One region of the Faecalibacterium sp. AM43-5AT genome, then DNA from elsewhere that is predicted to be linked to it. Evidence: riboswitches for the same ligand, from Rfam matches in the RefSeq annotation. Region 1 holds a riboswitch; each other region holds the start of a gene.
What was found. A riboswitch is a leader RNA that binds a small molecule or an ion and turns the genes downstream of it on or off. The one in region 1 is predicted to bind thiamine pyrophosphate.
Positions count from the first base shown of each region.

Region 1 (4,691 bases):
TCTCTTCTACAAATTCATTCTGCAGCAAAGCCACCATGGCATAGCCGCCGCCAAACGTGAACGCTCCAATTTTGAAAAACGTCCAGAAAAGCTCCTTTGTTTTCGACATAGCTTTCTCCTTTCTTGCGCCTTATTATATCATTTTTTGTTTTGATATGATATACTTTAATGGAATATGCTGCTTTCTTTGGAAAAAGCAGAAAAAGGAGTTTAGGATATGAAAACAAAATTTGGCATCGTAGGCTGCGGATTTCTGGGCAACATTGTGGCCGATGCATGGAAGAACGGTCTGCTGCCGGACTATGAGCTGGTGGGCGTGACCAGCCGCACCCGTGCTTCGGCAGAAAAACTTGCCGCCGAGGTCGGCTGTCCCGTCTGCGATGATGTGGATGCTCTGCTGACACTGCAGCCGGAATACATTGTGGAGACTGCTTCGGTGGAGGCTGTGCGCGCCATGGCTGTGCCTGTACTGAAAAAAGGCGTGAACCTGGTCATCATTTCCATTGGCGCGTTTGCGGACCTTGATTTTTACGAGCAGGTCAAGGCCGCTGCCGTGGAGGGCGATGCCAAGGTGCATCTGGCAAGCGGTGCCATTGGCGGCTTTGATGTGCTGCAGACCGTCACCCTGATGGCCGAGGCCCAGCAGCTGGCCGAGACGGCAGGCATTGAGACCCACACCGGAGCCAAGGGCTTCCGCAACACGCCGGTATGGGCCGACCACCTGCTGACCGATACCGAAAAGACCACCGTGTTCACCGGCAATGCCAAGCAGGCCATTGCCACCTTCCCCCGCCGCGTGAATGTGGCTGTTGCCACCTCGCTGGCCACCACCGGCCCGGAGATCACCGGCGTGACCATGCACTCGGTACCCGGCTGGGTGGGCGACGACCACTGCATCACCGCCGAGATCGAGGGCGTGAAGGCCGTGGTGGATATCTGCTCTTCCACCAGCGCCATTGCCGGTTGGAGCGTAGTTGCCCTGCTGCGCAACCTCTCCTCCCCCGTATGCTTCTATTAAAGGAGGGCTTTGCAGATGTTCAACAAACTGGTGGCCATTGAGCCGGTAAGCCTGATTCCTTCCGCCGAGGAAGCGCTGCATCAGTACGCAAAAGAAGTGGTGCTGTACCGCGATATCCCGGCCAGCGACGACGAAATCGTGCAGCGCATCGGAGATGCCGATGCCGTGCTTTTGAGCTACACCTCCCGCATGGGCAAAAATGTGATCGAGCGCTGCCCGAATATCCGTTACATCGGCATGTGCTGCAGCCTGTATTCTGAGGAAAGCGCCAATGTGGATATCGCCTACGCCCGCACCCGCGGCATCAAAGTGCTGGGCATCCGGGACTACGGCGACCGCGGCGTTGTGGAGTACGTCCTGCATGAGCTCACCGGCATCCTGCACGGTTTTGGGATGCCCATGCTGCGGGACGAGCCGGTGGAGATCACCGGGCTGAAGGCAGGCATCATCGGGCTGGGTGTGTCCGGCAAAATGATCGCCGACGCGCTGCAGTTCATGGGTGCCGACATTGCCTATTACAGCCGCACCCGCAAGCCGGATGCCGAAGCTGTGGGCATGGCCTATAAGCCGCTGGCACAGCTGCTGACCGAGAGCGAGGTGGTGTTCACCTGCCTGAACAAGAACGTACTGCTGTTGGGCAAGGACGAATTTGCACAGCTGGGCGCAGGCAAGGTGCTGTTCAACACCTCCATCGGCCCGGGCTTTGACTCTGCTGCTCTGGAACAGTGGCTTGCTCTGCCGGGCACCCACTTCTTCTGTGACACCCGTGCCGCTGCCGGCCCGGTGGGTGAAGACTTCTTTGCCCGTGAGAATGTGCATTGCGCGAATGTTTCTGCCGGACGCACCAAGCAGGCTTTTGTGCTGCTGAGCCAGAAGGTGCTGGCAAATATCCGCACTGCACTGGGAGAATGATATAAAAAGGAAACGCTTCCCGGCCGGGGAAGCGTTTCCTTTTAGGCTTTATTCAAAATTGTTGTGATCTCTTCCAGATTCGCCGCAAATCGGATGCCCTGCTGGCGCTGCGGCGTGGAAAGGCCTTTCTCGATCATTTTGGCAAGCAGTGCTTTCAGGCTGTCGTAGTAGCCGTTCAGATCATACAGGATGCAGGGCGCGTCCAACTGGCCCAGCGAGACCTTGGACATTACCTCTGCGATTTCTTCCAGCGTGCCGGTACCGCCGGGGAATGCGATGAAGGCATCGCCCAGCTCGATCATCTTCGTCTTGCGCTCGGTCATGTCCTTGGTGACGATCAGCTCGGTCAGGCCATCGTGCTGCAGCTCCTGCTGCACAAAGAACTGCGGTTCCACACCGGTCACCGTGCCGCCTGCGTCCAGCGCGCTCTGGGCAAGCTGACCCATTAGGCCGCTGCGGGAGCCGCCGTACACAAGGCGGTGCCCGTTTGCACCGATCCAGCTGCCCAGTTCCCGGACAGCTTCCGCCAGCGCAGGATCATTGCCCGCATTTGCTCCAAGATAGACCGTGATGTTCATGGTATTTCCCCCTTTGTTTTTTTCATTTTACCACGCAGCGGGCCGATTGAAAAGGGCCATCCCCTTGCAAATGCAGCGGCACTGTGGTATTCTTGAACGCAGAAAAAAGGGAGCCTGCAAAAGCAGGCTGAGAGTGGGCTGTTTGCCCAGACCTGTGACCTGATTTGGACAATGCCAACGTAGGGAGATACTGCTGCTTCAAAGTGCGGAAATGCCTCCTTGCGGGCATTTCCGCATTTTTTGCAAAGGAAGTTGTAACCATGAAAACTGCATTGACGATTGCCGGCAGCGATTCCAGCGGCGGTGCTGGCATCCAGGCCGATATCAAAACCATGACTGCAAACGGCGTGTATGCCATGAGCGCCATTACCGCACTGACTGCCCAGAACACCACAGGTGTGACCGGCATTTTTGAAGCCACGCCCGAATTTCTGGCACAGGAGATCGATGCCATTTTTACCGACATCTACCCGGATGCCGTCAAGATCGGCATGGTATCCTCGGCAGAGCTGATCGGTGTGATCGCCGAAAAGCTGCACACCTACGGCGCAAAGCATATCGTGGTGGACCCGGTGATGGTTGCCACCTCCGGCTCCAAGCTGCTGCGGGACGATGCCGTGCAGGCACTGACCGAAAAGCTGCTGCCCATGGCAGAGGTGGTCACCCCCAACATTCCGGAGGCTGAGATCCTTTCCGGCATGAAGATCACCGATGCGGCCGGAATGGAGGCCGCTGCAAGGCTGATCAGCGAAAAATACCACTGTGCCGTGCTGTGCAAGGGCGGCCACCAGATCAACGATGCCGACGACCTTCTGTGGCGGGACGGCTGCGGCAAATGGTTCCGCGGCAAGCGCATTGCAAACCCCAATACCCACGGCACCGGCTGCACCCTATCCAGCGCCATTGCGTCCAATCTGGCAAAGGGCTATGATCTGGATGCATCTGTGGAGCGCGCAAAGGCCTACATTTCCGGCTGTCTTTCTGCCATGCTGGATCTGGGCCACGGCTCCGGCCCCATGAACCACATGTTTGCACTGAAGGGAGAGTTTGTGGGTGAGTGAGCAGACCTTTGTGCAGCAGCTGGTGCAGGAAAGTCTGCCTGTGTGGGAGAAATGCCTGCACTCAGAATTTCTGACTCACCTTGCGGATGGCACACTGGATGAAGCCTGCTTCAAGGGCTACATCGTGGAGGACAGTCTTTACCTGCGGGAATATGCCAAGGTGTTTGCCTGGGGCATGACTAAGGCAAAGGATATGCAGACCATCCGCACCTACTATTCCCTGCTTTCCTTCGTGAATGAGAGCGAGGATGCAGCCCGCCTGCACTATCTCAAGCACTTTGGACTGACCGATGAAGGCATCCAGAGCCTGCCGCTGCGGCCGGAGAACCGTGCCTATGTGGACTCTATGATCGAAGCCGCCAAAAACGGCGAGGGCGCAGCCGAGTGCATGATGGCCTGCCTGCCCTGTATGCTGAGCTATGGCTGGATCTTCCAGAAACTGCTGGAAGAAAAGCCTTCCGTGCAGGATACCCTTTATGGTGCACTGGTGGTGGACTATGCTGACAAGGGCTATGAGGCGGCCTGCCGCGACTGGGCCGCGTTTGCAGAAAAAGTCTGCGAAGGCCTGAGCGACGAACGCCTTGCCCGCTGCCGCGAGATCTTCCATGCCTGCTCGGAGCACGAGCTGAACTTCTGGGCCATGGCAGCTTCCCCGCGCAGTGACCTGTAATTTTCCTAAAATATAAAATGCACCCGGCCTGTGGGCAGAACCGCAGCAACCGGGTGCATTTGTTTTGTTCAGGGTTTCGTGGCCGCAGCCGCAGGCATGAGCCTTCGTGCCGGAAATAAGGGAGCCCTAAAACAAAAACTCCCCCGGCTCTTCTACCGAGGGAGTGGAAAAGAAAAAAGCCCCTAACAGAAGAACTCTCTTCTGTCAAGGACGAATAAAATATGACCTTTTATCCGCGGTGCCACCCTGACTTCATGGGCATGACCCCATGCACTTGGCGGGATGCCAACACATCCCCGGCAACTGACGTATGCCCTACGTTGCAGAATACTGTGCGGCGAAAGTTCTCCGCAGTTCCCTGCACCCTCAGCGGTCCATTTCGGGAAAATATAACGCAAAGTCACACTTTCCTTGACGAACTGTTTCCGGTCTGCTTCTCAGCTGCGCAGGCT
Region 1 covers NZ_QVGZ01000001.1:366,044-370,734, forward strand. The annotation lists gene DW937_RS02035 (chromate transporter) at 1-109, opposite strand, end outside; gene DW937_RS02040 (aspartate dehydrogenase domain-containing protein) at 218-1,018, shown strand; gene DW937_RS02045 (D-isomer specific 2-hydroxyacid dehydrogenase family protein) at 1,034-1,930, shown strand; gene DW937_RS02050 (TIGR00730 family Rossman fold protein) at 1,972-2,508, opposite strand; TPP riboswitch at 2,605-2,711, shown strand; gene thiD (bifunctional hydroxymethylpyrimidine kinase/phosphomethylpyrimidine kinase) at 2,769-3,569, shown strand; gene DW937_RS02060 (TENA/THI-4 family protein) at 3,562-4,239, shown strand.

Region 2 (4,691 bases), on a different contig from region 1:
CGTCAGGATGAGTGGGAGATGCTGGTCAGCTTCATCATCTCGCAGCGAAAGAGCATCCCGGCTATCCGCAGGGCGGTAGAGCTGCTTTCGGAGCGGTTTGGCGAGCGGCTGGGCAGCGATAGCGAAGGGCCGGTGTACACGTTCCCGACAGCAGAAGCGCTCTGCTGTGCCGGGGAGCAGGCGCTGCAGGAGTGCGGTCTTGGCTACCGCACCCGCTACGTGCTGCATGCGGCGCAGCAGGCGGCAGAGGGCACACTGGACCTGAAAAAGCTGGCTTCCCTGCCCGATGAAGCACTTTTTGCCCGTTTGATGGAACTGGACGGTGTGGGCAAAAAGGTGGCAAACTGCGTGTGTCTGTTCGGCTATGGCCGTGTGGGCCGTGTGCCGGTGGATGTCTGGATCGAACGGCTCATCCGGGACGAGTTTGCCGGGCAGGACCCGTTCCCGCAGTTCGGGCTGGAAGCAGGCATCGTGCAGCAGTACCTGTTCTTTTATAAAAGAAGCGTGGGATAAGAACCGCGGAGCCGCAGGCAGGAGCGTAGGATCATCCGCTAAGCAAAAAAGGCAACGGCTTCCTCTGTTTGAGGAAAACCGCTGCCTTTTTATCATTTTACCGCCTGCTTTAACCGTTCCAGATCTTCTGCATCCGGGTGAGAAAGGGCGTTGTCAAAATTCTCGATCAGCGCATCCAGATTGGGCAGATGGATCGGCTGCTTTTTCATGCCCTCATACCGCTGGCGTACCGAAAGCGGCATCTTGCCCTGACACATATAACGGCCGAAGACTGTGTTGCTCCTGTCCAGCGAACCCTCCACCTTTTTCAGGATCTTGTTGAAATACTCCTCACTGCCGCCAAAGCCGGCGGTGCCAAAAAGGAAGATATTTTTGCCGTGCAGCTGCTTCAAAAAGTCCAAAGTGCTTTCGTCAGCGTTTCCCTTGTCTGTCCAGAAGCCCACATAGAGGGTGTCCGCTTCCATGGCAGCAGGGTCCGGGGTGCCAAAATAGCAGCAGTTTTCCTGTGGCAGACAGGCGTGCAGCGTGTCTGCCAATAATTTTGTGTTGCCTGTTTTACTGCTGAATACGATCGCGTAGCTCATAGTTTCTCCTTTGGTCGGTAACAACAAAAAATACCGCACGTTTCCGTGCGGTATTTTTCCTTCTGGTGGAGAATACCGGGATCGAACCGGTGACCTCTTGCATGCCATGCAAGCGCTCTCCCAGCTGAGCTAATCCCCCAGATGTTTGTGCCGTGCCTGACGACAGGAGTAATTATACCAGCGCTTTGCCGGATTGTCAACAGCTTTTTGGGATTTTCTGCAAAAAAAAATTCCCGCCGGGGAAATGCCCTTCCCGGCGGGAAAAATGACTGCGAAAAAACTTACGCTCTTGCGTTCTGCGGGTCGAAGATCTGCGGTGCGACACGGATCAGGATCACCACAAGGACCGTGGTCAGAATGGCTTCGGGCAGCATGTAGGTGGCGTTGTACACGGCACTGTACAGCCAGCACAGACCGTCCACGCTCATGTTGGAGATGCCGGGAAAGCCGATCTCGGTCATCCAGCTGAAAGCGTAGTCGTAGTCCTTCCAGACGATGTAACCGGACAGAAAGCTGCACAAAAAGCGCAGCAGGCACACCACAAAGGCGCTGACACCGACACCCACGGTGCGGCTGCGGAAAGGCTTTGCGATCAGGCAGGCAAAGCCCAGCACCGTGAAGGCCAGAAGGTAGTCCAGCAGCACGCAGCCCACCTGTGCCGTGAGGGTCTGGCAGTATGCCAGATTGCCAAGGCCCTGCACAAGCTGGATCAGGCTGTTGACGAAAGCGGTCATGATGCCCCACTTTGCGCCGTGGCGGTAGCTCATTACCAGAATGGGCACCATGCTGAACAGGGTGATGGAACCGCCGTGTGGCATGAGCGGGATCTGGATCATGCTCAAAACGGTGGACAGGGCGATCATCAGCGCACCCTCCACCAGAATGCGGGTCTTGGAATAGGTTTTGGTCATAGGGATTCCTCTTCTCAGAACAATAGTACACAAAAACAAAATGCGCCCGCTTTTCAGCAGGCGCATGGGGTTTGTGAAAGAACGGACAGTTCTGCAAACTCCCACGCCGGCATTGTCCGGTCTGGTAAAAGGGTACTCCGCAAAACGCGGATCTCAGCCTTTCGGCGCCCCTGTTTTTATGTCCAAGCAAAAGTATAGCGCATCCGGCGCAAAAGTCAAGCCCCGGCGGAACATATCTGCCCCGGCCTGTGCATAGGCTGTACTATAAGTTCACAATGGGAGGAGTCTGGATATGAAGGGAGACCCCGAACAGAGGGCGGTACAGTTGGGCGAATATATCGCGGCCAACCGGGCCACAGTGCGTGCGGCGGCAGCGGTGTTCGGGTGCAGCAAGTCCACCGTGCACAAGGATGTTGCGGTACGGCTGCGGACGCTGCAGCCGGAGCTGTTCCGGCAGGTGCGGGCGGTTCTGGCCTGCAATAAGGCAGAGCGGCATCTGCGCGGCGGTGCGGCCACCCGGCGCAAATACAGCCGCAGATAAAAGACGGCACACTTCCGAACAAAACGGAAGCTGTGCCGCCTTTTTTAGGTTCAGTCCCGGGTGCGGAACTGGCTCAGTGCGCCTTTTTCCAACCGGCTGACCTGTGCCTGACTGATGCCGATCTCCTGCGCCACCTCCATCTGGGTCTTGCCCTGCAGGTAGCGCAGCTCCATGATCCGCTTTTCCCGCGGGGTCAGCCCGGCCACGGTCTGCCGGAACTGCAGCCCGCTGATCCAGCTGTCCTCGCCGTCCGGGTCCCGCACCTGATCGATCACATACATCGCATCGCCGCCATCGGTGTACACCGGCTCTTCCAGACTGATCGGCTCCATCACCGATTCCAGCGCAGCGGCCACTTCGCGCCGGGCAAGGCCCGCCGCCTGTGCGATCTCGTCCATGGTCGGCTCGCGGCCCAGCTGCTTTTCCAGCGCTTCGCGGCTCTGCATGGCACGGTAGGCGGTATCCCGCAGGCTGCGGCTCACCCGCAGGGCGTTGTTGTCCCGCAGAAAGCGCCGGATCTCCCCAATGATCATGGGCACGCCGTAGGTGGAAAAGCGCACCGGCTGGGCAGGATCAAAGTTATCGATGGCCTTGATCAGGCCGATGCACCCCACCTGAAACAGGTCGTCCAGATTTTCGCCGCGCTGGGCGAACCGCTGCACCACGCTGAGCACCAGCCGCAGGTTGCCTTCCACCATTTGTTCCCGGGCTGCCGCATCACCGGCGTGGGCGCGGGCCAGCAGTTCCCGCTTTTCGGCTTCGGTCAGCACAGGCAGCTTTGCAGTGTTCATGCCGCACAGCTCCACTTTGTTGTACATCCAAACGCCCCCGGTCTGTTTTGATCTTCACCGGGAGTATGGCCCTGCGTGCAAAGCACTATGCACGGGAAAAACTGGGAGCCGTTATTCGTTTTCCAATTGTACTTTTAAGGTATGGATGATCCGTTTTTCCAGCCGGGAGATATAGCTCTGGCTGATGCCCAGTGCGTCGGCGGCCTCCTTCTGGGTGCGCTCGATGCCGTCTGCCAGACCAAAGCGCAGCTCCATGATCTGCCGTTCCCGCGGGGACAGGCTGTCCACGGCCCGGCGAAGAACGGCGCGCTCCGCATCCTGTTCCAGCCGCTGGCTGATCTGGTTCTCATCACTGCCCAGAATATCAGAAAGCAGCAGCTCGTTGCCGTCGCCATCCACGTTCAGCGGTTCGTCGATGCTGGCTTCCTGACGGCGGTTGGAGCTTTTGCGTAAGTACATCAGAATTTCATTGCCGATGCAGCGGCTGGCGTAAGTGGCCAGCTTGATGCTGCGCTCCGGCGTGAAGGTATTCACCGCCTTGATCAGCCCGATGGTGCCAATGCTGATCATGTCCTCGGCAGGCACACCGCTGCTTTCGTACTTTTTGGCAAGGTACACCACCAGCCGCAGGTTGTGGGTGATCAGGTCGTCCCGGGCAGCGGCATCGCCTGCAGCCATACGGGAGAGCAGGACTTTTTCCTGTTCCGGGGTCAGGGGCGGGGGCAGGCTGGGCGCGCCCGCCAGAAAATGTGCGCCGCCGCAATAGCCCAGCCGTGCAAGGAGCCAACGCCAGAACCGGTGCAGAACATGAAACATGAATACCCCTCCTGTACATCTATAAGTATCAATCGCATCAAGTGCTTCTCAGCGGATGCCCAGCTGTACGGCCAATTCGCTGCCCAGCAGAGCTGTCCATGGCTGCTGTGTTTCCGGGCGGCAGAATGCGGCCAGAATGCCCGCTGCACTGCCTTTGCTGGTGCGCAGGGCCTTGGCCGGAACGGCAGGCAGCACGCAGTGCCCGGCAATGGTGGTGCAGGGCACCAGCCGCACCCGCAACTCCGGCGGCGGTGCTGTGCCGCAGGCAAAATAACTGTCCAGAAATGTGCGCAGCTCCGGCGGCAGGGTACTGCGCACGGCAGGATAACAGACCAGAACCACTGCCTGCCCGGTCAGCGGGTCCTGCACGGAGAAGCCGGTGTCACAGAAAGCCTGTACGGAGAGGACTGAGCCTTCCAGCTCCAGCACAGCGGCAAAGCAGCGGGTGCCTGCACGGCCAAAGCAGAACAGTACGCCGCGCAGCACGGCAAGCACTGCACCGCAGCACAGTAGCAGCCGGCCCGGAGACAGCGGC
Region 2 covers NZ_QVGZ01000011.1:68,018-72,708, forward strand. The annotation lists gene DW937_RS11950 (DNA glycosylase) at 1-513, shown strand, start outside; gene bilS (flavodoxin family protein BilS) at 606-1,097, opposite strand; tRNA gene DW937_RS11960 (tRNA-Ala) at 1,161-1,236, opposite strand; gene DW937_RS11965 (energy-coupled thiamine transporter ThiT) at 1,379-2,008, opposite strand; TPP riboswitch at 2,091-2,190, opposite strand; gene DW937_RS11970 (sporulation transcriptional regulator SpoIIID) at 2,301-2,549, shown strand; gene sigG (RNA polymerase sporulation sigma factor SigG) at 2,600-3,367, opposite strand; gene DW937_RS11980 (sigma-70 family RNA polymerase sigma factor) at 3,452-4,156, opposite strand; gene DW937_RS11985 (sigma-E processing peptidase SpoIIGA) at 4,205-4,691, opposite strand, start outside.
Region 2: another riboswitch for thiamine pyrophosphate. It lies ahead of DW937_RS11965 (energy-coupled thiamine transporter ThiT); the one in region 1 lies ahead of thiD (bifunctional hydroxymethylpyrimidine kinase/phosphomethylpyrimidine kinase).

Region 3 (4,691 bases), on a different contig from region 1:
CCACGCCATCCACACCGGTGCCCTTGAGCTGCAGGATGTTCTCCTTGTGGATGCCGCCAATGGCCACCACCGGGATGTCCACGGCATCACAGATGGCCTTCAGGGTCTCGTGGGGCAGAACATCCACATCGGTCTTGGTATGGGTGGCAAAGGCCGCGCCCACGCCAAGGCAGTCTGCGCCGTGCTTGACGGCTTCCCGTGCTTCCTCCACACTGTGGACGGAAACGCCGATCATCATTCCCTCGCCCACACGGGCGCGCACCTGCGCTGCAGCCATATCCTCCTGCCCCACGTGCACACCTTCGGCGTGGCAGCGGATGGCAATGTCCACGTTGTCGTTCACAAAGAACGGCACGCCGTAGCGCTGGCACAGAGCATGGAGCTCCACCGCCTCTTTCAGAAAGGCTTCGTCGTCCAGCTCTTTTTCACGCAGCTGCACACAGGTGACACCGCCCTTCAGGGCGCTCTCCACCTGTTCATAGAGGGTCTGTTTGCCCACCCATGCGCGGTCGGTGACGGCATACAGAAGCATGTTCTGCTTATCGCACTTCATAGTTTGCTCCTTCTTCCAGCTGATCCGGGGTCATATTGTAAATGGCATCGATGATATAATTGCGGTAGGTGGAGTTGCCGTCCAGCGGGGTCAGGCGTTTGTGGGCGGTCTCGCCCGCAAGGCCCATGGCGCACACTGCAGCTGCAGCGGCTTCCAGCGGATGGCCGGGGTTGGCGGTAACGAACGCCGCCGTCAGGGCCGAAAGCTGGCAGCCTGTGCCGGTGATGCTGCTCATCATGGCATTGCCGTTGCGGATGCAGTAGGCGGTGTGGGCATCGGCCACGATGTCGATGGCACCGGTAATGGCAATAACGGCACCCGTCTGGGCTGCAAAGGCCTTGGCAAAGGCCACGGCAGAATCCAGATTGGCCTCAGTAACTTTATCGGCCACATCGGCATCCACGCCCTTGGTGGTTCCCGCGCCGGAAGCCAGCGTTTTGATCTCCGAGATGTTGCCGCGGATCACGGTGAACTTTACGTCCCGGAGCAGGCGGAAAGCCGTGTCGGTGCGCAGGCGGGATGCACCCGCACCCACCGGGTCCAGCACCACAGGATGGCCCAGCTGGTTTGCCTTTTTGCCCGCCAGCAGCATGCTGGTGATGGTGCGGCTGTTCAGGGTGCCGATGTTGATGTTCAGACCGCCGCAGATGGTGGTGATGTCCTCCACCTCGGCGGCATCGTCGGCCATGATGGGCGAAGCACCGCAGGCCAGCACCATGTTGGCGCAGTCGTTCACGGTGACGTAGTTGGTAATGTTATGGATGAGCGGGCAGGTGCGGCGGACATTTTCAAACTCTGTTTTAAACATTTGCACGCACCACCGTCAGGAAAGGCTGTTCTGCATGGAGCGCAGAGCGCCGGAGCGCTGCAGGCTGTACACCAGCACGCCCGCAATGATGGAACCCACTGCAGTGGAGATGAGGAACGGCACGATGTAGGCATAGAACGCGATATCGCCAGCGCTCTTGCCCATGAGGAAGATGGCCACCGGGTAAGCGCACAGGCCGCCCAGAATGCTGGTGCCGAACACCTCGCCCACCATGGTGGCAAGGATGTTTTTGGTCTTATGGTACACAAGGCCGCACAGCAGTGCGCCGAACATGCTGCCGGGGAAGGCCATCAGGCTGCCCAGACCCAGCAGATTGCGCAGCAGCGAGGCCACAAAGGCCACGCCCACGCCCCACCACGGGCCAAGCAGCACCGCGCAGGTCACATTGACCATGTGCTGGATGGGTGCACATTTGCTGCCGAACATGGGGAAGCTGAATACGCTGCCCACCACGCACAGAGCACACAGCATGCCGGCCAGCGCCAGCTTTTTCACAGAGAGTTTTTTCATAAGGCAAGGCTCCTTTCCAAACCTGCGGAAGCAGCAAAAACCATACAGCGCCTCCGCAAACAGCCCGCACCCGGTGCCAGACCCGGCGCAGGAACTATAAGAAGCGGTCGAGACTTTCTGGTCTCCTCTCACGCCGGAACACGGCTTCCCATCGCTGACGGTCACAAAGCTCAGGGCGCTCCCCCTCAGCCCGCTGCGGCACTTCCGCAGAAAAGTACAAGGCATCCTCCTTAATGGTAATAGGTGCACAACAAAAAACAGGAGACACCTTCCGCGGTGCCTCCTGCAAAAAATCATCCATTCTGACTTCCTACGGCGGCATTATCCGCATCAGGTAAAAGGGTCGAAGTTTGGGTACTTCCTCTCAGCCTGCTTCACAAGCTCCCCTGTATTTGATTGTGATTGTATTCTACACCCTTTGCGCACAAATTGCAAGAGGGGGCAAAGGCGCGCACAGCGGTGCAAAACGTTTTTCACGCAGTTTTTGGGGCGTTTCACGCAGGTTTTATTGAAAAAGAAGGTGAAATATGGTATTTTCAAGGTGGACGCATACCCCCCCCCGTAAGCAAAAAGGAGGAATTCCGTATGAAGCAGACGACCCTGACCCAAAGGCTGCTCTCAGCCCTCGTGGCGCTGTGCATGGTGCTGAGCGTGTGCGCACCGGCACTGGCGGCAGAACCGGAAATAGGAAGCGCGGCGATGATCACGCTTACAAAAGGCGGGACAACAACGGACCTTAAGATGCCTGAGGGCAACGTGAGCCTGAGCGCAGCGTATCGGGAGACATATCACCTGTATGAAGATAAGAGTAAAGCCGAGTTCTTTGTGGACGGTAAGCAGGTCTATCAGGCACCGGCAGGCGTCCGCGTTACCGTAAAGCTTGTGGATGGTTTCATCAACGACCACCACGAATTTGATCAGTGGCAGAGCTACACGACTCTTGTAGACCCGGAGGAAGGCTGGGAGAACAAGCCGAGCTTCAGCTTCACCATGCCGTCCGACATAGTGCTCCTGGTGGCACACAGGACGACCCTGTACGATGTCAACGTCACACACGGCACCATCGTGGACGGAACCGGCGACACCGGCACATCCAAAAAGATCGTGAAGCCGGGCCAGCCGGTCACCGTCCGGGCCGAGAGCACGGAGGAGAACCCCTTCCTGCAGTGGACGTATACCGGCAAAGCACCCGTAGAGCCGGATGACGGCTGGCAGACCAGCCCGGAGTTCACCTTTAAAATGCCTTACGGCAATGTGACGCTGGAAGCACAGCGGGACCAGCTGTACAAGGTATCCATCAACGACAGTCTGGGCAGTGTGACCATCAACGGCGAACCGCGCAGCAGCCTTTGGGTCAAGGAAGGCGAGACGGTGGCAGTGGCTACCACCCTGAAAGACGGCTACTGGATGGAGTTTGAGAAGTGGAACTCCACCGGCACTGCACCCGAAGAGCCGGAGGGCGGCTGGACAGAGACAAACAAAAGCACCAGCACAACCTTTACCTTTAAAATGCCCAATGGCCCGGTGGAACTGGTCGCTCAGTGGTCGGCAAGCTCGCTTGACCCGTATCAGCCCATCGACCCGGACGAACCTCTTGATGAAGACTTCGGCGTGGAACCTGCACCCATGGATACCACAGGCGGTACCATTGCCGCCGTGGCCGTTGGCGGTGCAGCCATCTGGGGCGGCTACGAGATCGCCACCCGCGTGATCCTGCACAGCCTCCTGCCCGAGGGTGCAGTCATCCCGGCAAGCCGCGGCCAACTGGCTCTGCTGGTGTGGAACACCGCAGGCAGGCCCGAACCCGCAGGCGCACCCGCCTTTGCGGATGTGACCGACCCTGATATGGCCAAGGCCGCACAGTGGTGCACCGAGCAGGGCACCATGGTTGCCAAGGGCGACCGCTTTGAGCCCGAAGGCTGGACCCCGAAGTTCAAGGTGATCGAAGTGTGGAACAAGACGTTCCCCGCAGCCTGATGCCGGCAGTGTGGATGCCGTGCTCGGTTCGGACCTTTTCCGTGAAAATGAGGCTGTTACAAAATAGCTCTCTGAAAAAATCATGAACAAAACCCGGAACCTTTTCTCGGCCAAAACGGCTCAAAAAGGGTTCCGGGTTTTTGATGTTATGCTGTTTCCGCCTTATCCGTTCCACCCTCTGGCAGAGGGGTCCAGCATTTCGGCGGCAGAGTAAATGAGGGCGTTGCAGATGGCTGCAGCCACATTGCTGCCGCCCTTGCGGCCCATGGCGGCGATGGCAGGCACGCCGTATCGCTCGCAGGCGGCAAACAGCACTTCCTTGCTTTCCACCACATTCACAAACCCTACCGGCACGCCAATGACCAGTGCAGGCCGCAGACCGGCTTCCATTTCCTCCGCAATGGTCAAAAGGGCCGTGGGCGCATTGCCAATGGCCAGAATGGCCCCCGGGTGCTCCCGGGCAGCGCGGTGCATGGCGGCAACGGCACGGGTGGTGCCCGCCTGCTTTGCGGCTTCGGCCACAGCGGGGTCTGCCATGTAGCAGATGGCTTCACCGTTCAGTTTTTTCAGGCCCGGTTTTGTGATGCCTGCCAGCGCCATATTGGTGTCGGTAACGATGAAAGCACCCGCGTGCAGGGCCTTGACTGCGGCTTCCACCGCGCCGGGTGTAAAGCGCAGATTGTTTGCGTAGTCGAAATCCGCGGTGGTATGGATGACCCGCTTGACCACCGCAGCCGTCTCCGGCGGCGGGGTCAGGCCCAGCTCGTCCAGTTCCCTTGTGATAATGGAGATGCTCGTCCGTTCAATGTCGGCGGGCAGATG
Region 3 covers NZ_QVGZ01000005.1:116,791-121,481, forward strand. The annotation lists gene thiE (thiamine phosphate synthase) at 1-553, opposite strand, end outside; gene thiM (hydroxyethylthiazole kinase) at 540-1,361, opposite strand; gene thiW (energy coupling factor transporter S component ThiW) at 1,377-1,892, opposite strand; TPP riboswitch at 2,183-2,290, opposite strand; gene DW937_RS08305 (hypothetical protein) at 2,478-3,869, shown strand; gene DW937_RS08310 (precorrin-8X methylmutase) at 4,032-4,691, opposite strand, start outside.
Region 3: another riboswitch for thiamine pyrophosphate. It lies ahead of thiW (energy coupling factor transporter S component ThiW); the one in region 1 lies ahead of thiD (bifunctional hydroxymethylpyrimidine kinase/phosphomethylpyrimidine kinase).